DNA from 4 places in the Lysinibacillus sp. RS11 genome. Region 1 is predicted to be linked to each of the others. Evidence: riboswitches for the same ligand, from Rfam matches in the RefSeq annotation. Region 1 holds a riboswitch; each other region holds the start of a gene.
What was found. Region 1 has a riboswitch for S-adenosylmethionine ahead of AB9L17_RS23675 (cyclase family protein). Riboswitches for the same ligand answer to the same signal wherever they lie in the genome.
Positions count from the first base shown of each region.

Region 1 (8,396 bases):
TTTACGTGCTATCTTTTTTATCTTTATAGGCTTAGCATTAGCACTACTCGGCATCAACTTCTTTTTAGAATCAACAATCGTTGGATTAATAATGGTCTTTATGATGGGGCTATTTATGTTTATGAATGTACCGGGATTACAGCTTTATGCCGTTCAGCTTTCAGAAAAATATATACCATCAGCTATTTCAATGGCTTCAGCATTAAATATTTCAGCCTTTAACATTGGTATTTTTCTAGGTTCGTACATTGGAGGAATCATTGTTCGCCACCAATCATTAGCTCATACTCCTATATATGGATTCGGCATGGTGATGATTGCCGCGGTTACTACGTTCCTATGGTTACTCTTTGATAGAAAGAAGCAATAGATCCCTTGCTATGTATTTATTAGAATAAAATGATGAAAGGAAGCTTTAACAATAGCCAGGGCTTCCTTTTGTTATTCATCCTATTTAAGGAACGTAGCATCAAAGTATGCCTTGAAATTTGGATACAGATAGTCTAATGACGCTTTAATATCGGCGTTATCATCAAATAAAACTTCATGTTCAATTTCATATATTGCACAAGTTTCTTCATCTGCATTGTCATTTAAATCAATGCAAAATATTTTTCCATACTCTTCATCCCATGAAAACGGAAGATATCCTAAACTACATAACGATGGATTATACATATCTCTAACGTTATTTAAAGGTTCATTAACACTTTGTTCCGGTATGACATCAAAATAATGATGATACGTTGAAATAAAGGCTTTATACCATTCAGGAAATGGAAGTCCGAACTCTTTTTCTAAAGCTTGAATATCATCTTCCGTTACTATAGAAGGGACCAGCTTCCATCTTGACCATTCTTCATCAGTATCTGCTAATTTCATCTCAACAGGAACATCCGGACGCATCCATCTGCAAAATCCATCTTCCGAAACCTGATTATAGTGCTCGTAGTAAACTTCAAAACCTTTTTTTATATATTCACGAATATTCATCTTTAAACCCCTTTTTATCTCAGAGTAAAATCTTTTCTCCCTAATCCCCTACAGTCCTAGGTTTTTCACATCAGTCACTAACACCTAAAACATTTTTATACATAAGATAGAGTATCAACTATAGGATAGGAGGAATTTAGTTGTATTACAATCCTTATCCGTATTTTGTCTACCCTAACTATTATCCAACATGGGCAATGGCCACTCAACAACCTTCAAGATATCTAGCAATGCCGACGAACCCAGCAAACAGCAATCCATTCCCACCCGTCAATATAAATAAATTGAAGACTTCTGCGAAACGAATTAAGGCCATTATGCAGCAAGCACAATTACTTACGGATAAAATTGACGAATCCGAGCAATTTGCCCATGATCTGATGAACGCAGCACAACTGTCAAATAAAACAGAAGTTGAAAAATTAATTGCGTCGACAGGTATTACCATCAAATTCGAAACTAACTATACACCAGATGGGATCCGTATAATATTTACTGACAGTGACTGTTGTAAGCTCACCTTAAATTTGACCTGGTGAGTTTCATCTAATCTATAAATTACCACAAATTGACACTCTGAAGGTTCTGGAAATTTTTTAACTATGTATCCCTATTGAACTTGTAAACTATAAATAAATATGCTAAAGTATTCGTAATCTATTTCTGAAAATTCTTATATTACTTTTTCTTATCAAGAGAGACGGAGGGATTGGCCCTATGATGTCTCAGCAACCAGCCTATAGGTATGGTGCTAATTCCAATTGGCGAAATCAGCCTTGAAGATGAGAAGACTTACTTAGTTGCTTTGCACAAGGGTCCTCTTTCTACAAGGAGGGCTCTTTTTTATATTCACTAGTAAGTAAAGTCTAAGCATCCAAAAATAATTACAAGAAAGCAGGAAAATATTATGACAAACGACCTTTTACAAGCACTTCAACTATTGAAATCGAAAGAATGGATAGATTTAACACATACATTTGGTCCTAATTCACCTCATTTCTTTATGTTTGATGATGCAAAATTTGAAACATTATTTTCCCATGAGGATGGTTTCTTTGCGCAACAATTCTCTTTCCCTGGGCAATATGGAACACATATCGATCCACCTATCCATTTTGTGCGAAATACACGCTTTTTAGAAGAATTGGCGTTAAAAGAACTTGTCCTACCACTAATCGTTATTGATCAATCTAAGGCAGCCGAATTGAATAACGATTACACATTAAGTATCCAAGATATTCTTGACTTTGAGGCTGAATATGGGGAAATTGAAGCGGGTACCTTTGTTGCGCTTCGTACTGATTGGAGTAAGCGTTGGCCAGATAAAGAGGCTTTCAGCAACAAAGATGCTGATGGTAATAATCATATTCCTGGCTGGGGATTAGAAGCGTTACAATTTTTATTCAACGAACGAAACGTTAGTGCGATTGGTCACGAAACTTTTGATACGGATTCAGCAGCTGATTTTCGTAAAAACGGTAAGTTAGATGGCGAATATTTTGTGCTTGAGCAAGATACTTACCAAATTGAACTTATGACAAACTTGGATAAGCTACCTCCTAAAGGTGCTGTTATTTTCAATATTGTACCAAAACCTGAAAAGGCCTCTGGATTCCCTGTGCGTTCATTTGCAATAGTGCCTTAAAAATAGCAATAGGTCTGAATCAAACCATGATAGGTATTGAATCAGACCCTTTTTATTTAGGTGAATTCCTTTTTTTAAAAATAAAATAAACGATCAAAATTATTATGATGAACAATGCTATAAGATACATACTGTAGCGGGATAAATATAACCCAACATAACGCCATTCCTCCCCAAGTACTTCTCCTAAGGTAATAAAAGTAAATGTCCATATAATTGCTCCCGTATAAGCAAAGAAAGCAAACTTTTTAAAAGGATAATTATTAATAGCCGCAATATATGCTGTTAGATGACGTACACCAGGAATAAAATATCCGACTACTAATAATATCGGTCCTATTTTTGCAAATAATTTTTTAGTAACGTCAATTTTCTGTTCAGTAATATGGATTTTTGGACCGTATTTTCGCAATAATGGTAGCCCGAATCTATAGCCTATATAGTAGCTTAAGGTAATTCCCCCTGCCGCACCTACCACAGCGCTGATTAGAGCTGGAATATGCGAGAGAGTTTCTCGATATACGCTATATCCTACATAGGTTAAAAATATCTCATCAGGAAGTGGCAGCCCGACAATCCCTCCAATTAGGATAAGAATAATGCCAAAATACCCGTAATGTTCAATAAGAGATTGCACATGATGCGCCATAAATCCATCCCACCTAAAGCATAATGATTTCTTTTCAATGTTAGCTTTATAATAACTCAAAGTAGACAGCATTATGAGTATTATAACGTTCATAAAGTTTTCCCCAACGTATAGTGGCTAGTCCATGCTATAAATATAGTTTTCTTAAACTATTATTTGTAGCTCACGTAGAGCAAACTCAATACCACCATCAGTTGATTTCTTCGTTATAAAATCAGCGACATTTTTTAAGGCTTCACTACCATTGCCCATTGCAATACCAAAGCCAACCTGTTCCAGCATGTCGATATCATTATCTCCATCCCCAAAAGCAAGTGCTTCCTTAGGACTCAAGTTGAAATAATCTAGTACAGCTTGAACAGCAATCGATTTGGAAACATCTTGCTGCAAAACATTTGTAATGTACGGATGCCATCTTTTGAACAATAAATGAGGGAATTGTGATGCATATCTTCTCTCTATCTCCTCATCGGCATATAGACACATTAAATATACCTCTTGCGTTAAAATATCTTCATTAATAACGGGAAACTCTAGCAAAGATAATGTCTCTTGCATAGCTGTTAATGTCTCTTTCTCTTGGACGTTATTCATCGATAATTGTTCTGTAAAAAACGAGAGACTTTGTTTATTTTCTTCAGCAAAAGCCTTAACTACTTGGACAATTTCTTTTGCAATAGGTATTTTATGTATTACTTGATCTTGATGCTTAACATACGCGCCATTAGCCGTAATAAACGTCTCTATTCCTATGTTTCTTAACTGTTGGCACATCGATAAAGGTCTTCCTGTAGCAGCAACAATACGAATTCCTTTGTTTATTAATTGTTGTATAGCCTTCCTTGTGCTTTCTTCTATACAGCCATCTTCATAATTAACAAGCGTTCCATCTACGTCAAAAAATACAATTTTATAATCCATCGTTTGCTCCTTATCGTTTTATATAATTTTTAACCGGGTGTGTAAATTTATTATCCATTTCCATTAATCAGAGGATCATCAACATAACGTGTGGTTGATTTCCGTTCCGACCGGGCGCTTTGTAGCTGTCGCTTTGCTTTCGCTACAGATAAAACATTTGCCGCTGACGCTTCGCTTTCGCGCAGATAAAACATTTGTTGTTGCTGTCGTTGCACTTTCGCACAGATAAAACATTGTTGCTGTCGCTTCGCTTTCGCACAGACAAAACCCAGTTGCTGCCGCTACGTTAGCACTACGCTTTCGCACAGAGCAAAGCTTCCTGGGGGCGTCCGATGAGCCGCTTCGCTGCGCTCCAGGGTCTCGGGGCAACAGGATGTTGGTCACGAAGGCGTTATCACAGGACGTGATGCTCTTAGCCTTCGTTCCTCTATCGCTAATCCCCAAGGAGTCGCCCAGTCTCCACTCCAATCAACTTATATACATGGCATACGCTTCCCTACTTTTGTTGATGATTCCAATTAGAAAATGCAAAACAAGTTCAAGCTGCTTCATTGTCACTGTCTCTTCACTTAAGAATCCTTTTTTAGTCAAAAATATCCCTATATTTACCTAATCAGTATATCTCTAATTTTACATGAATAATTGAAAAGATGGCATTTTTCTTCTTATATTACAGATAGTTAATTTAACCTATATAAGCTATTGTAAAATATAAAAATTAGCAGCAATTTAGTTAAACATTTGTACATAATTTTACAAACTAAAATAAATGTGTAACTTATTTCAACTGCACAGATAAATACTATTACGAATACGTTTCACAATTTCAAAAGACTAAAAAAATAATGCTCATTTTAATTTTTATAATTCTAAAGGAGTATACCAAAGAACACAGAATTGTTAATATAGAAGATAGTTAATTAAACATATTGGACGATATAATCATCGTATACATAGAACAAAAGAAATAATAACCTAATTGGATGTAAAGGAGTTGATTCTTATGGCATTTAACATTTACTACTATGAAAGTAGTGTGGATTGCAAGTTTTGTAAAAAGCATTTTACCACATATAAAGTACGTCCCAATCGTTATAAAGTAGTCGATGAGCAAACAGACTTCATGCCAGTCTATGAAGGTTTAAATCCGCTGTTATATGAAGTTGCTGTTTGTCCGCATTGTGGCTATGCCTATCACAAATCTATGACAAGAACTTATGGGCCTTTTATGCTTCTTATTGATGAGCTGTACATTAAAGAACTCCAAAAACCTATGGATATATGTAAGGAACGTACTATCGATGATGCCATTATAAGCTTTAAATTAGCTTATCTTGTATCAAGAGCATCCATGGAAGAATCACTTCTTATGGCCAATTTCGCCCTGAAAATAGCTTGGCTGTATCGCTTAAAAAATGATGATCAATCGGAAATGCACTACCTCTTTGCGGCTAGAGACTTTTACAGTAAATCTTTTGCTTCCAATCAAGAGGGCGGAGAACGAATTCAATTTTTGCATGCTGAAATAAGCCTCCGACTTGGTGATATTACTGAAGCGAAGAAAGGTTTCTCACGATTAATTGCGGACCGAAATGTTTCCAATAAATATCGAAAAATAGCACGTAATCGTTGGGAAAACTATAAATATGACGTGGAGCCTATTAATGTGAATGAAGGTGTAAGCGAAATCATCAACTGAAGTAAACGAGGAGCGGAATAGACATGCAGCTATTTACAAAAAGAATTGATGTGAGAGAAGAAGATATTTTTTCAGAATTACATCATTTTTTACTAAGAAAAAATAATCGCTATTTAACGAATGATGAAGTAGTTGCAATAACAGGGGTTTCATCCGAGCTACTTTATAAATGGGTAAAATCAGGGAAATTAAAAAAATCAATTTTTCCTAATTTAGGCGCACCTTGTGAACGATGTGGACAGATTACTCAAGCAAAAATCTGTGTTAGCTGCTCATCAACCATCGTTAATACATTAAAGCAAGAGGAAAAGGATCGTGCATGGTTCAACCAAATACAACGAAATAATGTAAGAGCTAGCACGTATCACTATAAATAATAAATAGCATCTGCAAAGCGTGCTCTATCATTGCACTTACTTAATAGATTCAATAATGGCTCATCACCAAAAGTTTTGGATGACATTTGTTAAAACATATACTATGTAAATAAGTTGATTGGAGTGGAGGCTGGGTGACTCCTTGGGGATCAGCGGTAGAGGAACGCGAGTGAAGCGGCTCATCGGACGCCCTCAGGAAGCTTTGCTCTGTGCGAAAGCGAAGCGACAGCAATGTTTTATCTGTGCGAAAGTGCAACGACAGCAACAACAAATGTTTTATCTGCGCGAAAGCGAAGCGTCAGCGGCAAATGTTTTATCTGTAGCGAAAGCAAAGCGACAGCTACAAAGCGCCCAGTCGGAACGGAAATCAACCACACGTTTTGGTGACGAATCTCAATAATGGAAATCAACCCAAAATTATCACAACAAACCAAATTTAAACAAAATTTAAACAAATACCCCCTTTACTTTAAACTTACCAACCTATAATTAGCCTTAACATAAAGAGAAGGACTGATAGAAAGTGTCAAAAGGGAAGAAGCGTAAGGTTTTATTATCATTAAGTATTGCGTTGACAAGCTTTGCAGCGTTCAACGGAGTATCAAATGCATCAACAGCAGTTCCGGCATTAGAAGAGCGTGTAGCTGTAGAGAACAATTCGGAAGTAAAGCAAGCCCGCACATCCAATGAGACATTACAAGATTGGAAAAAGTGGACAAACGACCATGCCTATAGCTTAACGTCTATTCAGCCTGAAACAGTTGGTCAACAAAAAATCTCGTCAGATAAATTTGAAGATTTAGAAATGCTTAAGCCTTTATTACAAGATAAACGTATTGTTTTTTTAGGGGAAAGTTCTCATGGTGTGGCTGAATTTAACCTAGCAAAAACACGTATTATTCAATTTTTACACCAAGAAATGGGCTATAACGTTCTTGCCTTTGAAAGTGGTATGGGGAATGCCATGAATGCCCAAGGTCAAATTGATAAACAAACAGCGCAACAAACAATGAAGGATGCTATTTTTGGTGTATGGTGGTCGAAAGAAACACTACCGTTATTTGAATATACTAAAAAAACACAGAATACAGATCAACCATTAAAATTAGCAGGCTTCGATATTCAACAGCAAGGTGCATTTACGAACGGTGACTGGCTACAAAATAGTCAGCTCGCAAAACAGTTCAGTGAAGCAGAGAAGCAACTTGCAGAATGGAGCTTCGGTAAGGATTTAAAGGGTTATCAAAAGGCAAAACCAAGCATTATCGAAGTATATAAACAAGTAAAATCACAAGTACCGCTTAAAGAAAAAGAGTTAAAAGCGGCTTATCCGAGCGAGCCTCATATTGTAAAGCTTATGGAACGTACTTTAGCTGACCGTATCCGTTTAGCAGACGAATATGTAGAACTATGCATTCAATCAAATATTGATCTAGAACAATATAACCCTGAGTCTTTTTATAAGACAATGGAATGGCGTGACCAAGCAATGATGGAAAACTTACTTTGGTTAGCGGAGGAGGTTTATCCAACTGAAAAATTTATCGTCTGGGCGCATAATGACCATATTCGTAAAGCACAATCCGAAGTAATGGGTTCTCCTTATCCGGTAAAATTAATGGGTGAGCGTCTACCAGATATCTACAAGAAATATAGCTATGTGCTTGGCCTTTATATGGCTGGTGGTGAAACATCAGACAATCTGGGGGAACCTATGGCCGTTTTACCGCCAATAAAAGGATCTATCGAGGATATTCTTTCATCGACAAATAAACCATACACATTTATCGACTTACGCAATCGTCAAAATGAACGAGGAAACTCATGGATGTTTGAGCCACGCTTATCGTATAGCTGGGGATCCATGCAAGAAAGCCTTGTTCCACGCGATCAATATGATGGCATTCTTCTGATTGATAAAGTAAGTAAACCAAATTATATAAAGTAAAACTTTAATCAGTGGGTTTTCTTCATCCCCACTGATTATTAGTCTTTACCAATCGGGCTTTTACGGGCAGTCCTTTCTTTGCCTTCATTGAATTTGGAGGTGCAGTCTTGTACCTGACTTTTCGCTTTCGGTACAGACAAATTACTGCCCGTTAATGCGGGATA
Region 1 is NZ_CP168124.1:4,586,204-4,594,599, forward strand. Features, by position in the region: partial or broken gene AB9L17_RS23660 (MFS transporter) at 1-370, shown strand, start outside; gene AB9L17_RS23665 (SMI1/KNR4 family protein) at 451-993, opposite strand; gene AB9L17_RS23670 (hypothetical protein) at 1,134-1,532, shown strand; SAM riboswitch class I at 1,679-1,782, shown strand; gene AB9L17_RS23675 (cyclase family protein) at 1,901-2,638, shown strand; gene AB9L17_RS23680 (DedA family protein) at 2,691-3,287, opposite strand; gene AB9L17_RS23685 (Cof-type HAD-IIB family hydrolase) at 3,432-4,208, opposite strand; gene AB9L17_RS23690 (hypothetical protein) at 4,287-4,514, opposite strand; gene AB9L17_RS23695 (DUF2225 domain-containing protein) at 5,212-5,907, shown strand; gene AB9L17_RS23700 (hypothetical protein) at 5,931-6,284, shown strand; gene AB9L17_RS23705 (hypothetical protein) at 6,427-6,684, shown strand; gene AB9L17_RS23710 (erythromycin esterase family protein) at 6,808-8,232, shown strand.

Region 2 (8,396 bases), 280 kb from region 1:
GACTAGGTTTTTCCCAATATCATGCACATCACCTTTTACAGTAGCAAGTACCATTTTCCCCTTACCAGTACTCTCTTCATTTTTCTCCATAAATTGTTCTAAATGTGCCACTGCTGCCTTCATAACTCCTGCTGATTGCAATACTTCCGCTACGATTAGCTGATTATCATTAAATAAGCGACCAACCTCAGCCATTCCATCCATTAATGGTCCATTAATAATATCTAGTGGCATTTGGAAAATTTCACGAGCAGCATCTAAATCCTCAATAAGACCTTCCTTTGTACCCTCTAGAATATAGTAAGCCAAACGACCTTCTACCGTTTTCGGAATATCTGCCTCCGTTTTTTCCTTCTTTTTATCACGATAGAAATCCGTGAAAACGGCTAATGTTTCGTCATTTGTATTAAAGAGTAATTCATTGGCTAGCTTAATTTCCGCTTCAGGAATAGATGCATAACGTTCCAGCTTTTCGGTATTAACAATTGCATAATCTAAACCAGCCTGTGTACAGTGATATAAATACACAGCATTTAATACTTCCCGACCTACAGGTGGTAATCCGAATGAAATATTACTTACACCAAGCACTGTTAATGTACGTGGCATTTTTTCTTTAATAAGGCGAATCCCTTCAACTGTTTCAAGTGCTGAGCCAATATACTGCTCATCTCCCGTACCTACAGGGAACATTAATGGGTCAAAAATGATATCCTCAGGTGCAATGCCCCACTTTTCTGTTAACAAATTATAGGATCGCTCAGCAATCTCTAGCTTGCGGTGTCGATCAACCGCCATGCCTTGCTCATCAATTGTACCCACAACTAAGGAGGCACCATATTTTTTCACTAACGGTAAAACTGCATCAAAACGCTCCTCGCCATCTTCTAAGTTAATAGAATTGATGATAGCTTTTCCTTGAGAAAACTTAAGTGCCTCTTCAATTACTTTTTCATCTGTCGAGTCAATAACAAGAGGTACTTTTACTTTTTTTACAACCTCTTGCATAAAACCTTGCATATCAGCTAATTCATCGCGATCAGGATTCGCTAAACAAATATCAATAACATGTGCTCCATTTTTCACTTGGGCACGAGCGATTTCAGCTGCTTCCTCAAATTTTCCGTCAATAATTAAATTTTTAAACTTTCTAGAGCCGATGACATTTGTACGTTCCCCAATAAATAATGGACGCATGGAATCGTCGTACACTAATGGCTCGATACCTGATACTACATGACCATGCGTTGCAACTGGTAATTGGCGAGGCTTTTCGTTCCTTAGCACCTCTCGAATTGCTGCAATATGTGCTGGCGTTGTACCACAGCAACCTCCGACAATATTCAGCCAACCCTTTTCTGCAAAACCTTTTAATTTCTGAGATAACGATTCAGGCGACTCATGGTAGCAACCTTCCTCATCAGGTAAGCCCGCATTCGGATAACAGCTAATATAGCCAGTTGAAAGCTCTGCTAGTGAGCGAATGTGGTCAGTCATAAACTCTGGTCCCGTCGCACAGTTTAAGCCAACTGATAACGGCTTAATATGCTCAATAGAAATGTAGAAAGCATCGATTGTTTGACCGGCAAGTGTCGTGCCCATCGGTTCAATTGTTCCCGATATCATCACAGGGAGCTCTTTTCCAGTTGCTTCAAAAGCACGAGATACTCCTAGAGTCCCCGCCTTCACATTCAACATATCCTGACTTGTTTCTAGCAATAGAACGTCCGCCCCAGCTTCGATTAATGCCTTGGCCTGAACGTAAAAGTTTTCCTCTAACTCGTCAAATGAAATACCACCTGTTACCGACAAGGTTTTTGTAGTTGGCCCCATAGCCCCCGCTACAAAACGTGGCCAATCGGATGTTGAAAATTCATCTACTACTTTGCGCGCAATTTCCACAGCACGTTTATTGATCTCTTCTGCCTTTGCGCCAAGATCATATTCGTTTAGTACAAGTGGTGTTCCACCAAATGTATTTGTACAAATAATATCTGCTCCAGCCTCTAAATATTTTCTATGAACTTTTTCAAGCACATCTGGTCTAGTTAGCACAAGATTTTCATTACAGCCATCGTATTCCTCGCCGCCAAAATCCTCCGCTAATAAATTTTCATTTTGTAGCATTGTACCCATTGCGCCATCAAGAATTAATATTCGTTTCTCAAGTTGTTCTTCAATCAAGTGCTTAGCCATTTATACTTACCCCTTTTTTCTGTTCATCCAATTGCTCAATATATTTCATCAATTCAAGTGTCATATCATAGCGCAGAAACGGTGTGATAAGATAAATGCCATTGAAATATTCCGCTGCTACTTCTACTAATTCCTTGGCAATTGCAATCCCTTCTAGTGTTGCGCGTTCCTTATCATCACCACAAGCCTTCATACGCGTTAACGCATCATCTGATAGTTTGATGCCTGGTACTTCATGATGTAAAAACTCCGCACTTTTATAGCTCGTTACTGGCATAATACCTATATATATTGGTGTTTCTAAATGCTTTGTCGCCTCGTAAATTTCCACGATTTTTTCCTTTGTATAAACAGGCTGTGAAATAAAATAATCTGCCCCATGTTCAATTTTCTTTTCTAATCGAGACACAGCACGATCTAGTACACGTACATTAGGATTAAACGCTGCCGCTACAGAGAAATTCGCCTTTTTACGAAGTGGTTTCCCTGAGAACGATACACCTTCATTTAACTGTTTTATTAATTGGATTAGTTCCATTGAAGATACGTCATAAACGCTAGTCGCCCCTGGGAAATCACCTACCTTTGTCGGATCTCCAGTAACCGCTAAAATATCATGAATCCCAAGTGCATTTAATCCCATTAAATGTGATTGAAGACCAATTAAATTACGATCTCGGCATGTTATATGTGTCAATGGGCGTACCCCATGTACTTCTTTTAATAGGGCACCCATCGCAATATTACTAATCCTTGGCGATGCCAGTGAATTATCAGCCATCATGACTACATCTGCACCAGCTTTATACAATTTTTCGGCACCTTCAATAAAGCCTTCAATTTCTAAATGTCTAGGAGTATCTAACTCCACGATAACTGAGCGTTCTCGTTTTACTTTTACATGTAACGGCTCATAATTTGGCGGCTCTGCCTCACGTAAAACTGCGATTTTTTCTGGCTTTGCGTGCTTTTCCTCAACTGGAGATAGCGCCTCTAAATACTTTTTCACTGCGGCAATATGCTTGGGTGTCGTACCACAGCAGCCACCTATTAAACGCACTCCTTGATCACGAAGTGCTATAGCTGCTCGCCCAAAATAATCTGCCTCAGATTCATAAACGACACGGCCATCCTCCAAATCAAGAAGAGAGGCATTCGGATACGCTGACATAAATGCCTTTTCAGGAAGCTCTACACCTTCAAATGCTTGAATAGTATGGTGTGGGCCTAAGCGACAGTTAACACCCACGATATCAGCACCTAGCGCTTCAAGTTTATGTAAAGCGGCGTTTAAACTCATTCCATTTTGCAAAATGCCTGGTTCGTGCATAGAAACTTGCGCAATAATCGGTAATTTTGTTTTAGCTCGTAACATTGTTAAAGTTGCTGTCAGCTCTTCAAAATCATAATATGTTTCAAGTAAAAGACCATCTGGATTTCCCGCAAGTAAAACAGTTGTTTGCTCTTCGACCGTTGCCAGAATTTCCTCTAACGTTGCATCACTCTTTCGAATACCACGGATTCCTCCAATAGTACCCAAGACAAATTGTCCACCATCTGCCGCCGCTCGTTTGGCAATCGTAATAGCAGCTTCATTAAACTGCTGCACACGTGATTCTAATCCATAGCGAGCTAATTTTATGGCATTAGCTCCATACGTGTTTGTTTGAATAATGTCGGCTCCAGCTGCTATATACTCTCTATGAATCTTTTCAATTAATTCTGGTCTTTGAACATTCATTTCCTCATGGCAGTACTCCAAGCCATAGCCGTATAAAAGCGTACCAATTGCACCATCTGCTGTAAGAACATTCGTTTTTAACTTTTCAAGCAATCCCATAAAACTAGCCTCTCTTCCCTTATCTATCAAATAAAAAAGCCTTCTTTCAAAAAAAGAAGGCTTTTACGTTTCGTAATTGTTTTTCCTTCTCATCTTCGACACATTGGTCTTCTGGATTTAGCACCTGACAAAAAGTTGGTTGCTGAAGCTTCATAGGGCCAGTCCCTCAGCTTCTCTTGATAAGAATGTAGTATGAATTTTTTAAATAATTAAAAGAATCATATCGTTTACGAACGATAGAGTCAAGACTATTTCACTGAACAAAAGATATTTTCTACGAAAAAAATATTATTTTTCGATTTTTATCAAACAATTACAATAGTTTTTCAGCAAGTTCCTCACCAATTTTTTTCCCGTTTTGAATACAAGCCCCTATGCCTACTCCAAAATAAGAGCATCCCGCTATTAATAAATTTGGATAGTTGTTCTCAAGCTCTTGCACTAGACCTTGTAACGCCTCACGATGTGCCAAGTCATACTTCGGCATTTGATCAATCCATTTTGTCACATCGACAACAGTTGGTTTTTCCTCAATCCCCAAGCTTTTTCTTACATCCTCTAAGGCAACAGCTGCTAATTCTTCATCTGTCATCATACGCAATCTCTCATACGCAGGGTTAATGCTCTTATAAAAAAGTCGTACAAGTAATTTCCCTTCTGCAGAGGTGTGCTTCCACTTGCGACTTGTCCACGTTGCTGCATTACATATAACATCGGAATTATGTGATACAATATAGCCTGTTCCATCTGCTGGTAATCTATGATCGGGTACGTCAAATCCTAAGTAAATCGTAATGGCTGATGCAGTATTGAATTGACCAAAATAGCGATTCAATGATTCATCTTGCAATAAGTTTTGTACCGAATCGTTAGGAAGTGCCAAAACAACATGATCTGCTTCAATCATTTTATCGTTTGCTAAAGTAACGATATATTGATTCTCCTGCTTTTTAACACTAGTCGTAGCAATTCCTTTCACAATTTCTACATCTGTTAAAGTTTCTTCAAGTCGTTCAATTAGTGACGATAAACCATTTTTAAATGAAATAAATTTTTTATTAGCAGCTTTCACAAATTGCTCTCTGTTTGCATCAAAACCTTTAATAATACTACCGTAATCATTTTTATAATCGATTAAATACGGTAATGTGGAAGCAATTGAAAGTTGATTTAAATCTCCCGAATATACACCTGCAAGTACTGGTGCTATTTGATTTTGAACAAGCTCCTCACCTAAATAATACGTTAAAAATTCCCCAATCGAGCTTTCCTTTGTAAACCCTTCATTTGGCATTGTTAAATCCTTTAATGCTGCTTTTTTCCCTTCTTCTGATACAAGCGTACTTTCCTCAAGTGATGGTAAGCTCATTGGAATTCCGAACGTCGAGTCTGCTGGGATAGCATGTAACTCATTATTTGTATAAATATACGAAATACCAGTTTCGTTATAAACAAGATTCTGTTTAAAATCAAGTTCCTTTACTAACTCTAAAACACCTTTATGACGTGCAACAATGGAATCTGCTCCTGTTTCCAGGATAAAGCCTTGTTTATACGCTGAGTGCAGCTTGCCACCTAGATATGTATTTTTTTCAACGAGCACAAGCTTCACATCTAGGTTTTTCTCTCGAATCTGACGTTGCAAATAATGCATTGTGCACAATCCTGTAATTCCGCCACCTAATACAACAACTGTTTTCATGTTAAACCGCCCCTATTTTTAGTTCTTTATTCAGTATAAACTTTTTTACCTAAAAATTACGCAAAACACTTTACAAATTTAGCAAAAATGGAGCTACCCAGCATTTGGGATAGCTCCATTTTTTCATTACTATATATTTATGTAGAGATCATCAAAAATACTTTTGCGTCATTTCTTCAAACTTTATGAAAACACCCATCTAACGTCCTCTAGACTCATTGGATTATATATATATTAATAGTTGATATAGTGTTTTTATGTCCTAGAATGTGTGGTGTTTTTTATATTAATTAGTTTAGATTTTGGGCAACATTCGCTAATTTTTCAGCAGAACTCGTTACCTCTTCAAAGGCAATACCTAATTCATTGAGAATTTCCGCTATCGCTAGAACTTCTTTTTCCATACAATCATTTTGTTCTTTAGCTTCAGTCATAGAATTTAATATATTGGTAAATTGTCCTTCTGTTTGTACCATATTTCCTTCCCCAGATGCGACCTCTTCTTGTATATTACTAAGGGAATGAACAAGTTTATCAATCCGATCATTCGTTTTGTGTAATAACGTCGCTACAGAAGTAACAGATTCTTTTGTTTGAATCGATAATTTTCGAACCTCATCCGCAACAACACTAAAGCCTTTCCCCGCTTCTCCAGCACGAGCCGCTTCTATAGCTGCGTTTAATGCTAACAAATTTGTTTGGTTCGCAATATTCGTGACAACACTCATGATAGATTCCATTTCCTTTGACATCTCAGTCAACTGTTCAGTATTTTCCGTTATATCATTAAGAGAATGAATAATATTATTCATATTTTGTGATTGACTTTTTAATTGTTCCCGACCTTCTAATGCCTGATTCTCAGCCATCGCCGACACTTGAATTGACTTTTTGGCTAATAGTTTAATTTCATCTGATTGTTTACTTAAGCGCTGAAATGAGTTATTTGTTTCCTGAGATATTGTGGCAAGACCCTCTGAAGATTCTATTATTTTCTTCTCCACGACTTCTTTCTTTCGTTCCATCATTTCCTTATGCTGCTCAACAGTGTTCTCAAATGCTTCTAGAACCAATTGTTGCTCAAAATTAGATATCTTCGAAATAGCTCGAATTGTACTGAACTGGTCCTTTGGATGAGTTATATACTGCTCAACTAAATCAATAAATGATACCGTCAAATCTTGAAAAGCACAAATATACCATTGTGTTCTTAGACCTATATGTACATGTACCTTTGCAATTTTAATTCGTCTAAGATAAAACTCTTCATCAATGATCCCATTAAACATTTCGATAATATGCCGACGTAGTGTAACCTTCAATTTTTCTACAGAACTATGTCTATTAATAATATCTACTAAGTCACGTTCAGTTACAATCATTGAGTAAAACCTGTCAACAATTCCATCAATATTATCCATAACAAATGGTTGAAAGGCTTTTAAATATTGTAAATCCTGCTTTGTTAAATTTAGCATTTCAATTTGCTTTACCATTGACTGGTGATTTGGTACATCCATTTTTACAATGTATTGTTGCAAATCTAACGCCGTTGTCTTTCTCTGTTTTTGAAAAATCACACATTTTCCTTCTTTCATAACGTGAACTTTTGCAAGGCTGAGGAAAATCCATTCCGTTTACAAAAATATTAGAAAACACGCTCTTATTTTCGATCATACACAACAGATTAATATACCGAAATAACACCAAATGAGCCAAAATTATTAACCGCTGTTTCAAAATCACTCAATATACCTTATACATTTTATAAATAGCTGTCAATTTCTTATGCTCATTTTTTTAACATAAATTGCATAAAAAGTCCTTATCATCGAACTAATTGCTCAGAAACATAAAAAGCTACCAATATACTATTTGGCAGCCAATTTATATCATCTTTTGTTACTCATGCTTATTTCTTCTTGTTTTTGTTTGTCAAAATTATCTCATCATTATATTAGTATTTATACAATGAGTAAAAACCGATAACATATACCTATTAAAAAACTAAAAACTAAGATCTTTTACCTAAATGAAAAAAGGAATAATTGAATCTAAACACCCGTTAGTTTTTAACAAAAAATTTACATTCCTTTTAATTCTTGAAGTAAAATAGCTGCCTCCTCATTACCTGCATCTGCCGCAAGTCCATACCACTTAATCGCCTCTTGAATATTTCTAGCTATTCCATCCCCTTTATTATAAATATGCCCTAGTTGTAATTTAGCTTGAGAATCGCCTTGAAGAGCAGCCTGTTTAAACCAATGTATTCCCTTTTCTATATTGCGAATACCTGTTAATCCTTTGCTCCAAATAAATCCTAAATCATAAAAAGCGTCTACATGATATCGCTCCGCAGCTCTTTCATACCAATATAGCCCATTGTTCGCATCTCTAGGTTGGCCTAAACGCCCCTCTAAATAGATTCCTCCCAGCCTATATTGTGCTTCAATATAGCCTGCTTCAGCAGATTTTTTATAGTAGATAAATGCCTGCTCATCATCAATGTCAACACCTAGTCCTTGCTCGTAAATAATTCCGAGCGTAAACATTGCCTCTGCAACGCCTTTTTTTGCGGCGAAGTCGAACCATTTTTTCGCAAGTACCATATTTTCTTGTACACCTTCACCGTTAAAGTACATATCGGCTAAGTTATTC
Region 2 is NZ_CP168124.1:4,308,747-4,317,142, forward strand. Features, by position in the region: gene metH (methionine synthase) at 1-2,196, opposite strand, end outside; gene AB9L17_RS22240 (bifunctional homocysteine S-methyltransferase/methylenetetrahydrofolate reductase) at 2,189-4,036, opposite strand; SAM riboswitch class I at 4,123-4,222, opposite strand; gene AB9L17_RS22245 (protoporphyrinogen oxidase) at 4,350-5,738, opposite strand; gene AB9L17_RS22250 (methyl-accepting chemotaxis protein) at 6,029-6,766, opposite strand; partial or broken gene AB9L17_RS22255 (protoglobin domain-containing protein) at 6,797-7,336, opposite strand; gene AB9L17_RS22260 (SEL1-like repeat protein) at 7,823-8,396, opposite strand, start outside.
Region 2: it holds a riboswitch for S-adenosylmethionine, as region 1 does, so the genes downstream of both, AB9L17_RS22240 (bifunctional homocysteine S-methyltransferase/methylenetetrahydrofolate reductase) here and AB9L17_RS23675 (cyclase family protein) in region 1, are expected to answer to the same signal.

Region 3 (8,396 bases), 2.1 Mb from region 1:
ATAATGCTTTCTTGACCTACATTGTGTAGGCCCAAGTGGCTCATCGGACGCCCCTATGAAAGCGCCCAGTGGGAATGGAAATCAACCACACTTATGGTGAGGAGCCCGAAATATAGTTATGGAGGAATTGGATGGATGCATTAATCGCCCAATTAAAAGAACTGGGATTTACAGAATATGAAGCAAAGGCCTATACAGCACTCGTACAAAATAGTCATGTAAGTGCCTATCAAGTGAGCAAAAACTCAGGTATTCCACGGGCTAGAATATATGACATACTTGGTGTACTTGTTGAAAAAGGGCTAGTACTGAAAGAAGAAACTACAGATCAAACGACTTACTCTTCCATTCCTGTCGCTGTGTTTTTACAGCAAATTCAGCAACGTTGGCAATCGAGTTTTACGTCGATTAGTACTCAATTAGAAAAATTAGAAACGAAAGAGCAAGAAGTGGAACATAAGGTTGTCATGCTAAAAGGGAAACAGGCAATCGTCAATTACTGTCAATCATTAATCAAAAAAGCGAAAAAAAAGGTTATTTTATCGATGTGGGAAGATATGTACGATGCGTTACGGGAAGACATTCATCAGGTGGCAAAACATATTCCTGTTCATGGGATTACCTTATATGTGGAGGATAATGAAGCTTCCATTGACCAGCACCGTATTACGCAATATACGAGGAAAGCTTCCACGCCCCATTGGTTTATCTTATCTGTAGATGGTCAGGAAATGATTTACGGCCATTCACCGTCCAATCAAGAAACGGCATTTATTACAAATGATCCAGTTCATATTTATTTATTAGAGGATTATATATGGCATGACGTCCTTGTCAATCGTTTGTTAAAGCGTGATGATAAGGGGCTTGAGGAATGGATTACAAAAGAACGTAAAGCCTTTTTCGTAGAGTAAATAAAATGGTATTAAAAAAGAATCTGTAAGACATCTGAGATATTTATTTAGATGGTGCGCAGATTCTTTTATTTTTATGTGAAAAATGGCTAATCGCCAAAAGTTGTGGATGACATTTGTTGCTTTGAAATAAAGTTTGATCAAAATGGATTCCTTATCAGCAAATATTAGTTTCGTTTTTTTAAAAGTTTGATCATTTCGTCATGGTGTTGCTCAACAATCGCGCCCGATTGCTTAACAAGCACTTTACATTCTCCTCGTGGAAATTCATTTCCACATTAGAAGTCTTCAAAAAAATACTACAAAAAGGGTAGCGCCAGAAAAATACAGACTTACAATGTTTAGAAATAACGTGTAAGCCCTAAACGTGTAAATATTGATGTATCCAGTGTTTGCTATTCTTTCATAAAAAGCTGTATAAATAATGTTCATAGGAAAAGCCACGAAACGTTGATATCACAACATTCGTGGCATTTTGGTGTATGTCCAAACTTTCATTTGGGAACGTATTAACGTTTACTAGTGTATAAAAAATATTAATCTTGAGATAGATGTAACCAATCGAGTTAACCAAAAGGACTTTTTAATATAGGTCTTCGTTAAAGAAGTATCAGTTAAATGAAATGATTAAACTACTTTTTAACATCCATTACTTTGTATCCTACAAATAAGATTAAAAACCAAACAGGTGCGACGGTTAGAGCAACACGCATATCTGGAATAAACGCCATTAACACAATAACCATTAATAAGAATGCAATGGCAATATACGTAGAAAGTGGATAAAGCGGAATTTTGAATTTCAGTTCGGCTACTTCCTCTTTCGTTTTTGACTTTCTAAATTTTAATTGTGCTAATAAAATAATCATCCAGCTTGTAATGACTGCAACAGTCGCAACAGCAGAAATATAGATGAACACTTTTTCAGGGACTACATAGTTTAAGACAACCGCAATTAATAACACCGCTGAAGAAAATAAAATCCCTCTGCGCGGACTACCATTTTTGCTTACTGTTTTAAAATATTTTGGAGCATTTTTTTGTACCGATAAGTTGTGTAGCATACGTCCTGAACCGTATAAACCACTATTAAACGCAGACATTGCTGCTGTAATTACAACAAAGTTAATAATGTGAGCCGCAGCAGGGATGCCGACGTAATCGAAAATTTGAACGAACGGGCTACCTTCTGAACCAACTTCGTTCCAAGGATAAATAACCATCATAACGCCTAATGCACCAATGTAGAAAATTAAAATACGCCAAACGATGTTGTTAATAGCTGAAGGAATTGACTTGCTAGGGTTTTTTGCTTCTCCTGCAGAAATACCAACTAATTCAACCCCACCGAATGAGAACATAACTAATACTAGTGACATTAAAATACCATGGAAACCGTTTGGCATGAAGCCACCGTGTGCCCATAAATTATCGAAGCCAATTGCTTCACCGTGGTTGCCCACACCGAAGAAAATAATGGCTAATCCTAGAACGATCATACCGATAATCGCAACAACTTTAATCATCGCAAACCAGAATTCGAATTCTCCGTAAGCTTTTACATTTGCTAAGTTTACAAGCGTCATAATAATAAGTACTACAAGGGCAGATACCCATTGTGGAATATCAGGGAACCAGTAGTTAATGTATACACCGACTACTGTTAATTCTGCCATGCCAACGACAATCCACATGAACCAATACGTCCAACCAGATAAGAACCCAGCAAAGCGTCCTAAATATTTATTCGCGTACGTACTGAACGAGCCTGATACAGGTTCCTCTACTGCCATTTCGCCTAATGCACGCATAATTGTGAAAATAACTAATCCGCCAATTAAATAAGCAAGTAAAATAGATGGCCCAGCCATTTGAATCGTTGAACTAGAACCATAAAATAAACCGACCCCAATGGATCCGCCAAGTGCAATTAATTGCATGTGACGAGTACTTAATCCGCGCTTTAGCTGTGAATCTTGATGATTGTCTTTCATAATGTCTTACTCCTCATACGTTTAGATTTTCAAATACTTTGCTCAAAAAAGGAATAAAAAAAACGCCCTTTTGGATTTACCAAAAGGACGATTCAACTCGTGTTACCACCTTTAATTTATAAGCAATTCACATTACTTACCTTAAGAAGTACGGTCATTTGACGATACTCTCGCACATGATTACGGGTGCTTGCCGGCGTAGCCTACTTAGAATGATCCTTTCGGTACACAGCTCCAAGATGAATTCTCAATCGTTTTACATGCACCTCTCATCAACTGGTAACTTTCTGTTCGTAAAAATAATTGATACTATTTCTTTTCATAGCCTTTGTTCTATACAAATATTTTTGAATTGTTTTTCATTTTACAGAAAAAAATTATTTTGTCAATATATTTTTTTGGATTTCTTCATAACCCGCTTAAATTTTACTATATAGATACAACTCAAATGATCAATCTTTTTTATAAAACTACCTCATTTGTAAAGACGTATGTTTTGTATATAAGTCGGAACAGCAATCAACCATACGTTATGGTATGAGCCTGAAATATAATAAATAAGTATAATTATGGATGTTATAAGAAGGCGGGGATACATAGTGAAAAAAATCATCATTTTATTCATGTTGACCTTAACTATTTTAGGAGCATGTAATACTTCCGCATTTAGTATTAGTGAAATTGCTGTTGTTCCAGAAGTGCGAAAGAAAATAATTTCCGATGATAAGCTCCAATTAATCAGTGATGGAAAAGATACTTTTTACATTGATTTTTATTCGAAAGGAATGGCACATGCTGATTTGGAGGTAGAGGGAGACACATTAAAAATAAAATTCGAAGAAATGAATCCATCCGATGATGTTGCTGAACAACAATGTTTATAAAATTACAAAAGACCCTAAAACAGGAAATTAACGTGGTGTACATAAACGGTAAGTCCACACATTTTAATCATGTAATAACAGGTTTATAGGAAGAATACACCTAAAGAAAAACCGAAACCCCTTAAAGGAGATTTCGGTTTTTTTGCTAAAGATTAATAAAATACTTTATCGACATTGTATTTAGCACGGAATGAATTAATCGCGTATGTCTCGTAAATTTCACGTTCCATTGGATCTTCCACTTCGTACACTTCAATTTTGAAAATTTCATTACGATGATTTTTCATCGGTGACACATTGTCCTCAAAATGCTTTTTAATACGTTGACGAATTTTACGTGCTTTACCTACAAATAATAGCTCGTTTTCTTCGTTGTAGAATAAGAAAATGCCACCTTTTTCACGTGTGATTTTATGGAAATCAATAAAACCATGGTACGGTGTGATTGGTACATCACCTGGCTTTAAATCTTGTTCGCGTTGGCGAATCACTAAATCTGGTTTTGGAAATTCAATTTTAATCAAACTTTTCACGTTCCTCTCTATTACTAAAGATATATGGTAACATAATTACGGCTTGTTTACCATAATATTTCATAGCGTCAACATGATTTACATCAAGATTAGTGTTCATCAATTTAGAGAAGAACATGCATGCTAATAACAAAATATTCTATGTATTATTGATATTCTTAATTGTTCATGTTACAATTCTTTTTAATTAAATAATCTTATCAAGAGAAGCTGAGGGATTTGGCCCGATGACGCTTCAGCAACCTCTAACAAATGTTAGAAAGGTGCTAATTCCAGCAAAGGATTTGTCCTTTGAGAGATAAGAGTGAACGTGGTTAAAATCCCTCTCATTCTATCTCAAATGGAATGAGGGGGATTTTTTTAATTTAGATCGACTAATAAAATTTTTTATATGTAGAGAAATTCAAGAGAGGGGAATGCAAGATGCCAATTAATATTCCAAAAAATTTACCAGCTGGAGAACATTTACGTGAGGAAAAAATCTTCGTCATGGAAGAGGATAGAGCGAAAACTCAACAAATCCGTCCGTTAAATATATTAATTTTAAATTTGATGCCAGAAAAAGAAAAAACGGAGCTACAATTACTGCGATTACTCGGTAATACACCGCTACAAGTTAATATTACATTTTTAAACACAGCCACACATGAATCGAAAAATGTGAGCAAATCACATTTACAGCTATTTTACACGACCTTTCATCAAATTCGCCATCGTCGCTATGATGGCATGATTATTACGGGTGCGCCAGTTGAAAAAATGGCTTTTGAGGACGTGAACTATTGGCAGGAAATTGCAGAAATTATGGATTGGTCCAAGGAAAACGTGACATCGGTCCTTCATATATGTTGGGGTGCACAAGCAGCGTTATACCATCATTACGGTATCGGCAAAATTGAGCTTCCCGCTAAATGTTCAGGAGTTTATTCCCATGTCATTACGGATTTAACAGTGGACTTAGTACGTGGCTTCAGTGATTTATTTACGGCTCCACATTCACGATATACTTCTGTTTCTATTGACGAAGTACGCAACCATCCTGATTTACGATTACTATCTTACTCAGAAGATGCTGGTGTCTTTATTGTGCAATCAAAGGATAATAAAAACATTATGATTACAGGACATCTTGAATATGATGCGACTACATTAGCAGATGAATATAGTCGTGATGTCGCAAAAGGATTGGATATTGAGGTTCCAGTGAATTACTTCCCAAGTGATGATCCATTAAATGAACCGATTAATACGTGGCGTGCTCATACTCATTTATTATTTTCAAACTGGTTGAACTATTACGTTTACCAAGAAACACCATATGAATGGGATTTCGTTGATGAACTTGAATATCATATTTAGTTCATGGGTTCTGTAAACTCTCGATGGCAAATGTAAAGTAAAAAGATGACCTTGATCATTTCATGGTCATCTTTTTTTATTCTAATATGTTGTTAATTTTCTGACGGATTTTCATTGATTGAATCATTTAGACTGTTTGTATTACTTTTGTTCTTTGCAGTATTTTGGCTGTTACTATTACTAGCATTAGTAGAAGCATTTTGGCTGTTGCTATTGCTAGCGTTATTAGAAACATTACCGCAATTGCAATTACTTCCATTCTGTACAGCATTTTGGCTGTTGCTATTACTTGCGTTATTAGAAGCATTTTGGCTGTTGCTATTGCTTGTGTTATTAGAAGCATTACCGCAATTGCAATTACTTCCATTCTGTACAGCATTTTGGTTGTTGCTATTGCTTGCGTTATTAGAAGCATTTTGGCTGTTGCTATTGCTTGCGTTAGTAGAAGTATTTTGGCTGTTGTTATTACTTGCATTAGTAGTCGCATTTTGACTGTTACTATTACTAGCATTATTAGAAGCATTTTGGCTGTTGTAATTACTAGCATTAGTAGTAGAATTTTGGCTGTTCTTATTACTAGCATTAGTAGTGGCATTTTGATTGTTATGATTACTCGCATTAGCAGTAGAATTTAGACTATTGTTATCACTTGCATTATTAGAAGCATTACCGCAATTGCAATTACTTCCATTCTGTACAGCATTTTGGCTGTTGCTATTGCTTGCGTTATTAGAAGCATTTTGGCTGTTGCTATTGTTTGCATTAGTAGAAGCATTTTGGCTGTTGTTATTGTTTGCATTAGTAGAAGCATTTTGGCTGTTGTTATTGTTTGCATTAGTAGAAGCATTTTGGCTGTTGCTATTGCTTGCGTTATTAGAAGCATTTTGGCTGTTGCTATTGCTTGCATTAGTAGAAGTATTTTGGCTGTTGCTATTGCTAGCATTATTAGAAGCATTACCGCAATTGCAATTACTTCCATTCTGTACAGCATTTTGGCAGTTGTTATTACTAGCGTTATTAGAAGTATTACCGTTATTACTACCACTTGCATTCTGTGGACAACAATTACAGTTTGTAACATTTTCATTCCCTTGACTACCATTAATATTGCGAATTTTCGCGGCGATTAGTAGAATAATCGGTAACAAAATTGCAATAGTACCAGAAAACAAAGGAAAAATTTCTTTATTATAAATATTTGAATGAACGATATTAGGATGAATAATTTGCGAAAGGCCAATAATAGTCATTCCGATTGGCACAATGAGCGGACGATGATCTTTGATTTCACATATTTGCGCTATGCCGATAACGGAGGCATAAAAATACATAAACGTTTTAATAAAAATAGATAAGATCCACATGGCTGCCATAATCACTTCAACACGCTGTAAAAAATTCCCAATTGAAACTCTTTGCGCTAATGCATAGCTAGGAAATGTCCGATTAGAGGTAAGTTCTGGACCTAGGACAAGGATACATAGTGTGACGATGATAATTAAAACAATGCCTCCAATAGCTGTGCCAATATAAAATCCTTTTTGTGCTGATTTATGAACATTGACAGCGGAAGGGAACAGTATTAATAGCACGACAAGGGGGAATGAACAAATACTCATAAATCGAATAACACTTATAAATAATGATTTTTTTGAAGTTTCCAAAATGGGCTGTACATTTTCAAAATTGATTAATGGTGATATACAAACTACAAAAATTATAAAAACCAAGATAAACACCGGAAAAAGTATTTCTGCTAAACGCGCAAAGACTTCGATTCCTTGGTATGCAGCATAAATGATGATAATGCCAAATAGCAATGAAAAAGCCATAGAAGGCGTCTCTGGCATCACTTCTGTAGACATAAAAGTCCCAATAAAATATAATAATTCGCCTGCAGCAAAAAAGCTAAGAAGGATAAAGCCAATTGCGGTCAGTTTTCCAAAAAAACGACCTAGTATTTTTTCATTCGCCTCTGTAAATGTAAGTGTGGGAGTCTGATTTCCTAAAGTAACAAGTAGCTTCACTAAGAGAAAACTTAAACCGACACCGATGATTGTTGCGATCCATGCATCTTGCTTTGCTGCACTTGTTACACTTGAAGGGATAATTAATATGGCTGTACCAACTGTAAAAAGAAGGGTAATGATTGTAAATTGTCTTGAACTAATGATTTCTTTTTCCATCATGAACTACCCCTTCTTTTTAAAGTTACTTCATTTATTTTGATAGTGAAACGATGAACTCTCTAATTGGAGTAAAGATAAAGGTAATCAAGTCTGTTGGGCTTGGAATTTTGAGATTTAAAGCAACGCCAATATTTAATGCAGTACCGATGAATAAAAAAATCGAAAAAATAACAAGCGTTTTCGTTTCGTTATTTTTTTGAAGTTTAGGAATAAAAGCAAAGGCAATAACAATTGAAATAATGAGTATGAGAATTGTTATTAACATAGCTTATTCCTTCTTTTTTTTGTTCAATATTGAATTTTGCATTGTTCCTAGTCCTTTTGTTTTGACATGTACTTCAACGTTAACCGCTAGATCTTGGAACATGGTTGGCCAATCATTTTTGATTTTTTTCCATTTTTTTGGGTCTGTACGATGTAATTCCTCACCAAATCCCAAAATATCGGATCGATAAGTTTGCTGAATTGTACTGATGGATTTTTCGATTTGTTTTTTGATAAGTTCTTCAGTTTTTTTATTTAC
Region 3 is NZ_CP168124.1:2,507,063-2,515,458, reverse strand. Features, by position in the region: gene AB9L17_RS12780 (TrmB family transcriptional regulator) at 132-914, shown strand; gene AB9L17_RS12775 (amino acid permease) at 1,547-2,908, opposite strand; T-box leader at 2,989-3,240, opposite strand; gene AB9L17_RS12770 (hypothetical protein) at 3,508-3,792, shown strand; gene AB9L17_RS12765 (nucleotide excision repair endonuclease) at 3,945-4,316, opposite strand; SAM riboswitch class I at 4,520-4,630, shown strand; gene metA (homoserine O-acetyltransferase MetA) at 4,749-5,684, shown strand; gene AB9L17_RS12755 (endospore germination permease) at 5,777-7,873, opposite strand; gene AB9L17_RS12750 (hypothetical protein) at 7,905-8,138, opposite strand; gene AB9L17_RS12745 (Ger(x)C family spore germination protein) at 8,142-8,396, opposite strand, start outside.
Region 3: it holds a riboswitch for S-adenosylmethionine, as region 1 does, so the genes downstream of both, metA (homoserine O-acetyltransferase MetA) here and AB9L17_RS23675 (cyclase family protein) in region 1, are expected to answer to the same signal.

Region 4 (8,396 bases), 650 kb from region 1:
CCGTGCGTTAGATAAGCTTCGCCAAAATTTAAAGGAGGTAGATAACTATGCATAACCATCTAAAGCAAGAGTTTTCAAAAATTGAAATCCCTGTAGAGATTCATGAAAGAAGTAAATTGGGCATTAATAAAGCAAATTCTGAAATGGGTGGTAAACTGAATCGTTTTGTAAAAAAACGATTGGCTATAGCTGTTATTTCTGCTTGTTTAATGATTCCAACAGGTGTATTTGCTTATCAGGCGTTACTTGCCGATCATTTATATGGTTCATTTGATAATCTAAAAAAACATGTGGCAAATGTTACAATGGAAAGTTACTTATTATTTGATGCAAAACTAAATCAAGCAAAAGGTGACCTAGGAAAAGAGGAATTTGAACAATTTAAAGATTTACTAAATGTATTTACAAATGCAAAACTGGAATATGGTGATAACAATGGAAACATAGATTATTCTCAACTCCCTGTAGAACCATTAGAGAAAATTAAAGAAGCTATGTACGAAATTCAACCATACTTTGACAAATTAAACGGACTCCCATCAAGCAAAGAGGTTTTAACAGCTGAAGAATATGAACAATATATTCAAGCCCTAATGACCTATGAAACGATTATGGCACAACTAGGAGTCTCAAGTATTCCTGAGGTCGATATAATTCCTACAGAGTCACAAGAGGAATTCTTGGAAGCTCAAGAATACTTAATTTATGTAAATGAAAAACAAATTGGAAATTAAATTATAGATAGAAGACAGCTGGATAATAAAATATACCAAGTTAATTTCATTCTGTTTTACTGAAACATTACCGTCGGCTAATTATAAATAAATACTTCAACGGGTGTGTTAGCTTATAAATGTGCTTATAAGTACGTATATATAATACAATTTAATTAAATATGAAAAAAAGTGGCGTTACTATCATACGATAGTAACGCCACATACCTTGTTGATAAAGTTATTTCCAATTGAAACCTTTTTTCGCTAAAAAATCTGTAATATGAGGACGGCGCTGTTCGATTAAAAAGTCGGCCATTTGCTTTGTCCAGTTATCAATTTTTCGATTCGATGAGCGATTATTGTAGTATGTTTCCATTGTGTCATTGTAAGCAGGTAAAAGCTCTTCGTATTTTTCTGCATTGTATTCATTTTCATGTAATACTGCTGCAACTGGTAAACGAGGTTTTACTTCGTTGCGACGAGCAGGAACTCCGATTGTTAAGCCGAATAGTGGGAATACATAATCAGGTAGATTGAATAATTCGCTTATTTCCTCAGGCTTATTACGCACGCCGCCAATATAACAAATACCATATCCCATAGATTCTGCCGCAATGACAAAGTTTTGAGCGAATAATGATACATCAGCTACACCAACAAGAACATTTTCTGCTGAATCCGCTACAATGTCTACACCTTCTAATTTACCTGCCATTTGAAGACGTTTGAAATCTACACAGAAGACAAAGGCACCGCCAGAAGTTTCGTATTGACGAGGATTACCAGAGAGTAAACCTAATTTTTCCTTTTTCTCTTCATCTGTTACCCAAATAACACTATAAGCTTGTACAAAATGTGATGTAGCAGCCATTTGTGCAGTAGCAATTAATTCTTCAATAATTTCTTTAGAAATTTGATTTCCATCATAAATACGAACCGAAGAGTGGTTACGTAACAATTGTTTAACCATCTAAAAGAATCTCCTTTTCCCCTTATATAACAAGAGCATATCACGCTTTTTTAAATAAATCGAATTTATGCGAGCTTACCATTATTTTTGTATAGTATTAAAATGCATTAAATTTCTCGTAAAATTAAATATATTGGTTAATATAGATTAAAAATTCTAAATAGTATAGAATTGTTTGTGCGGCGGTTTATTTGGTTTATACCCCAATAAATGGATTTTTATGCCGGAAAAATTGAGCTAAATAATCTAGTTGAACAAAAATAAAGTGGGATGGAGGAATAAGGGATGGAAGAAAAGTTAGCGAAAAAGCTTCGTAATGAACAGCTACGGAGCAAGGTTGTAACAGCAGAAGAAGCAGCATCTTGGATTGAGGATGGTATGGTACTTGGGATGAGCGGATTTACACGTGCTGGTGACGTTAAAGTGGTCCCACTGGCACTTGTGGAAAAAGCCAAAAAAGAGAGCTTCCAGGTAGATGTATATACAGGTGCATCGCTTGGGCCAGAAGTTGACCAATACTTAGCAGAAGCTGGCGTTATTCGCAAACGCGGACCTTTCCAAGCGGATGCCGGTATTCGTAATAAAATCAACAGCGGTGAAATCACATTCGTTGATGCGCACCTGTCACATAATGCGGAACTAGTACGTCAAGGCATTATTGGTCCTATTGATTTTGCAATTATTGAAGCGACTGCTATTACAGAAGACGGCCTACTAATTCCTACAACTTCAGTTGGTAACTCTCCAATTTTTGTGCAAGAGGCAAACCAAATAATCATAGAGTTGAACATAGCTCAGCTTGATGCATTAGAGGGTGTGCACGATATTTTTGTGCCAGGACCACAGGGGAAACGTGATCCAATTCAATTACAAGATGTATCGGATCGACTTGGCACAATTGGTATTCCACTAGACTTAGATAAAGTAAAAGGTATTGTGATTTCAGATATTTTAGATGCACCATCAACAATCGTTCCTGCTGATGAAGAAACAGATATTATGGCCAATCATTTATTAAACTTCCTACGTGAAGAAATTAAAGTAGGCCGTTTAACGAATAGTTTACGACCAATCCAATCAGGAGTAGGTTCAGTAGCAAATGCTGTATTATTTGGCTTTAAAGACTCTGAGTTTGAGAACTTGGAAATATATTCGGAAGTACTACAAGATGCGGTATTTGAATTAATAGATGCAGGTAAGGTAAACTTTGCATCTGCTACTTCTATTACTCTTTCCGAGGCAGTTGGAAACCGAGTGTATAGTAATTTCGAAAAATATACTGATAAATTAGTATTACGCCCGCAAGAAATTTCTAACCAACCAGAAATTATTCGCCGACTCGGGTTAATTTCTGTTAATACAGCGCTTGAAGTAGATATTTACGGGAATGTGAATTCTACGCATGTTTCTGGCACAAAGATGATGAATGGAATCGGCGGTTCTGGAGACTTTGCGCGTAATGCACGATTAGGTATTTTCGTCACAAAATCTTATGCGAAAGGCGGAAATATTTCTAGTATCGTCCCAATGGTATCGCATGTGGACCATACGGAGCATGATGTAGACGTAATCGTAACAGAGCAGGGAGTAGCAGATTTGCGAGGGCTTGCACCAAAAGAACGGGTTGCACTCATTATCGATAACTGTGCACATCCGGAATATCGTGAGCAATTACGGAAGTATTTTAACGATGCTAACGAAGCAACAGGTGGGCACCATACGCCACACAATCTAGAAAAAGCACTTTCATGGCATGTCAATTACGCAAAAAACGGGACGATGAAGGACCCTGCATTATCGAAATAATAAAATGAAGAAAGCCTTGAAGGACAGTTGACTTGTTCCTTCAAGGCTTTTAGTTGTTAAGAAGTATTGCGCGAAAAGCTAGGGACAAGCAAGGTCTCTGAGTGATCGGGTGGGGCCCCGAAGTAATCAGGAGAGCCGGCAAAGTGATCGTTTAAGACCCAGCCCGTAGCGGAAATCAAAGCCTTCTAATCGGGATGGATAAAAATGGTTAATCAACACACTTGTTTTTTCTTTTTCTTAAATGCAGAAGTCACTTTAGGCTCAGTTCCCTGAATTAATCTCTTTATATTTTCAATATGCAAAATGATTGCTATTGCAAAAAGTAGTAGGGCTATAATCGTTGGACCTACTCCAGGAATCCATAAATATGTTGCTGTACAAAAAACAAGATAAAATTCAAGTACACCGACAATTAAATAATTCGTCGCGAAAGATAAAATAACAAATAAAATGAGTGCAAATAAACCAATCTCCCAATCAACTGCTAGTAGGATCCCTATGATTGATGCAGTTCCTTTGCCGCCATTGAAGCCCATATGAAATGGAAAATTGTGACCTAGGATGACACCGGCAGCTATGATATAGGTTAAGAGCCAAACTTGTATTTCTGTTAAATTTGTTGCATCTGCTAGATAGAAATGGGCACCTATAATAGCTGCTACACCTTTACCGATATCGATAAGGGCGACTAATACGCCGTATTTCCATCCAAGGGAAAGTGTTGCATTGGAAGCACCAGCATTTCCATGACCAGCCTTTTTTAGATCGACCCCGGATAAGAACTGGGCGACTTTAGAGCCGTGAATACAGCCAATTAAATAACCAACAAGTAGAAAAATAATAACGGCTTTTACCATAAAACTCCTCCTTTCTAAATAAATACTAAAATAGTGTATGCGTTCGTAATACGTTCAGAAGCAGACAGAAGTTTCGGAAAAAATAAAATTTTAGTGTTGACAGAAAAAAAGTCTATGTTTATACTGTGTAACAACGATGGAAATTGAATCTCATACTCTTATCAAGAGCGGCGGAGGGATAGGCCCTATGATGCCCGGCAACCAGTAAGTGACGAACTTGCTAAGGTGCTAATTCCTACAGATTCTTACTTGGATCTGGCAGATAAGGGGAGGAAAACTTGCAACCGCAACCCTCTTCTTAGCTGAAGAGGGTTTTTGTTTTCTACTGAAAAATCCTCCTCATCTCCGGTGCCATCGTAAAAAAATAACCATTTGGAGGTATACAATGACAAATTTTAAACCAGAAACATTGCTGTTACACGGGGGCCAAGAGCCAGACCCTGTAACAGGATCTCGCACAGTACCCGTATATCGCTCAACGGCTTTCGTTTTTAAAGACACTGCTCATGCGCAACGTCTTTTTGCCTTAGAGGAAGCTGGCAATATTTACACTCGTATTACAAACCCAACTGTAGATGTTTTTGAAAAACGCGTCGCTTTATTAGAGGGCGGTACAGCAGCAGTAGCACTTTCATCTGGTGCAGCAGCTATCGCATTTTCCATTTTAAATCTTGCGGGTGCAGGTGATGAAATTGTCGCGGCGAGTTCTTTATATGGAGGTACTTATAATTTATTTGCCAATACACTACCAAACTACGGTATTAAAACAATTTTTGTAGACGAAACAAACCCTGAAAATTTCCAAGCAGCGATTACTGATAAAACAAAAGTGGTGTTCGCTGAAATTTATGGTAACCCAAGTTTAAAAGTGCTAGATATTGAAGCGGTAGCGAATATTGCACATGAAAACGGCTTGCCATTAATTATCGATAGTACATTTGCTTCACCATATGGCTCTACACCAATTGACTTCGGTGCAGATATCGTCGTTCATTCTGCAACAAAATGGATTGGCGGACATGGTACAACTTTAGGTGGCGTTGTAGTAGATGCAGGAAAGTTTGATTGGACTCGTGGGCGTTTCCCAGGCTTTACTGAGCCAGATGCTTCTTATCACGGTTTGCGTTATGGTATTGACACAGCAGAGGCTGCATTTGCCACAAAACTGCGTGTACAATTGCTACGCGACTTTGGACCAACGTTAAGTGCAGATGCAGCATTTAATTTATTACAAGGGTTAGAAACGCTTCATTTGCGTATTCCTAAACACAATGAAAATGCATTGGCAGTAGCTGAATATTTACGTAACCACCCATCTGTGGAATATGTAAATTACAATGGCTTAGAAGATTTCCCTACTCATGATTTAGCAAAAAAATATTTGAGAAATGGCTTCGGTTCAGTGCTTACATTCGGTATTAAAGGTGGACGTGAAGCAGGGCGTAAACTAATTGATAGTGTGAAATTATTCTCGCACGTAGCAAATGTAGGGGATGCCAAATCATTAATTATCCATCCAGCATCTACTACACATCAGCAACTATCAGCTGAAGAGTTAATCCAAACTGGTGTAACCGAGTCGCTCATTCGCCTATCAATCGGTTTAGAGGCAGTAGAGGATATCATTGCAGATTTAGAACAAGCTATTGAACAAGTAACAGCTTCTCAACAAACAATAGAGGCTTAATAAAAATTGGCTAATGTTGTAGCGTTTACGTATTGTCTCATTTGATGGGCCTCATTCGGTAATACGTAAAACGTTGCTGCATCAACCACTTACCCCATTCGGTAAGTAATCCGAAAGTATGTACAAATAATTCCTAGTATTTATATAAGTATTATTGACTTATTTAAATCCTTGTATTATACTAGGGAATAACTTAAGCGTTCGAAAGGCTACCAACCTAGAACAAAATTGTTTTTCATAAGTATTCTCCACTTTTGAATATTTGCGTAGCCAGTAGCTACTCTGATCTAAAAACTGATGATAAAGGAGTGTTTTAAATGGGAAATGTTTATAGTGCGCAAAACATGGCATCTTATCTTATTTATGAACTAAATGAAAATCATGTGTTTGTGAACAACATGGCCATTCAAAACATACTTGCGTCAGTTGAAAACAAATGGATACAGACATTTGGACATTCTGCTTTTAATGAATTCGTTTATGCTAAAGAGGAAGGCTATATAGTAGAAGAGGTCTTCGAAGCATATGAAATATATGGTGCAAGTCACATTCCTGTACCTGCGACAGAGTATTACTTAAAATACGGTACATTCCAATTAGTTGAACGTACGTATGCAATACCAAACTTTACACAAGAAGAAATTGAACTTGTACAACAGACTTTATCAACATATCGTTATCAAATGCTATCAGAAGCTAGTTAATTCTCCCTCATATATTTCGGCTCATTCTCTGCTGCTACAGGGAATGAGCTTTTTAATTAGATTTGATAAGTGGGAGAGAGATAGATTAACTGACCTGAAAAATTTTTTTATTGGTATCTTTTAAAGGAACAATTTTTATGAACGTTTAAGCATACATATATAATAGAAGAAAGACTTTCGTTTTCTTTAGAAAAAACCGTCAATATTTGTTCAAATATTATAGAACAACTAAAGAAACGTATAATAAAGGGAATGAAACCGATTTCTTCTGCACGTCTAGAGAAAACAAATGTCCTCTCTAGAAAGATTTTTCTTGTGCATTGTATGTATTTGCGTTACAATTTTTCTAAGTTGAATTTTGAATTATTTGAATTTGTGTGTGTTGCACAGATTTATTATCTACATTCAGTAAAGGGTTTGTGTAGCGAAAGTGAAATGATAGTTAAAGAAGACTTTCGCAAATGGCGAGAGCGAAATGCCATGACTCTAAATCTGCTGAACTGAAGTTAGAAACATTGCAAACTGGCCTACGATGTACAGTCTGCGCACAATTCAAAATCTGTACGAATTAAGCTAAGGCGTAATTAAATTTAATGAAACTGCGGAATGTAAGTTGGAGGGAATAACAAGAATGGCAACTATAAAGGCAGCGATCCTAGGATTTGGAACGGTAGGTCAAGGAATTTACCATATATTAAACGAAAAGCGTGAAGAGCTTAAACATAAATTAGGAATTGAGTTAGAAGTAGCAAAAATTTTAGTGACAGATGCTAGCCGTGAACGTGTACCAGGCACAGCGCATTTAATGACAACTAGTATGGATGACGTTTTAGCAGAGCCAGGTATACAGGTTGTATTTGAAGCGATTGTCAATGAGGAGCCAGCATTTACTTATTTAAAACGTGCTGTAGAGCATAAATGCCATGTCATTACAGCTAACAAAGTGATGTTCGCGAAAAGAGGCTTAGAGCTACAGGATCTTGCAAAAGAGAATGGTGTATTTGTCGGCTTTGAGGCAACAACAGCTGGTGGTGTGCCTGTTATTAAAACGATGAAAAATATTTTACTAGTCAATGATGTTAGTCGTATTCAAGGAGTTTTAAATGGCACATGCAATTATATTCTAACAAAAATGCGTGCACAGGGCTGGTCGTTCGAAACAGCTTTAAAAGAGGCGCAAAATTTAGGGTATGCAGAGGCAGATCCATATAATGATATCTCAGGCCAGGATGCCTTTAAGAAATTAATGATTTTAAGCGCACTAGCATTTGGAGAGCAGCCAGATTGGGCTGATGTAGAAGTGATCGGGATTGATAGCATTTCAGCCGAGCAAGTGAAAGAAGCGTGTGAAAAAGGCTTACGCTATCGTCATGTTGCAGAGGTTGAGAAGTTGGCGGATGGTACAGTAGTAGCAAAGGTTGGCCCACAATTAGTTGATAAAGAACATCCACTTTATCCGGTGGATGACGTGAATAATGCTGTAGCGTTGGATACAAATTATATTGGCACATTAACATTAGTAGGGCCTGGCGCAGGTATGTATCCAACAGCTAGTGTAATGGTTGAGGATTATGCAGAAATTATTGGTAAACGAGCTGGGTTTGTCGTAACAATATAACGGGCAAGAGTTAACTGTGTCCGCCTGATTTTAACTAA
Region 4 is NZ_CP168124.1:372,277-380,672, forward strand. Features, by position in the region: gene AB9L17_RS01955 (sigma-70 family RNA polymerase sigma factor) at 1-55, shown strand, start outside; gene AB9L17_RS01960 (DUF3600 domain-containing protein) at 48-734, shown strand; gene chrR (class II chromate reductase ChrR) at 955-1,686, opposite strand; gene AB9L17_RS01970 (succinate CoA transferase) at 1,972-3,492, shown strand; gene AB9L17_RS01975 (glycerol-3-phosphate acyltransferase) at 3,705-4,349, opposite strand; SAM riboswitch class I at 4,505-4,618, shown strand; gene AB9L17_RS01980 (O-acetylhomoserine aminocarboxypropyltransferase/cysteine synthase family protein) at 4,735-6,036, shown strand; gene AB9L17_RS01985 (hypothetical protein) at 6,354-6,740, shown strand; gene AB9L17_RS01990 (homoserine dehydrogenase) at 7,372-8,358, shown strand.
Region 4: it holds a riboswitch for S-adenosylmethionine, as region 1 does, so the genes downstream of both, AB9L17_RS01980 (O-acetylhomoserine aminocarboxypropyltransferase/cysteine synthase family protein) here and AB9L17_RS23675 (cyclase family protein) in region 1, are expected to answer to the same signal.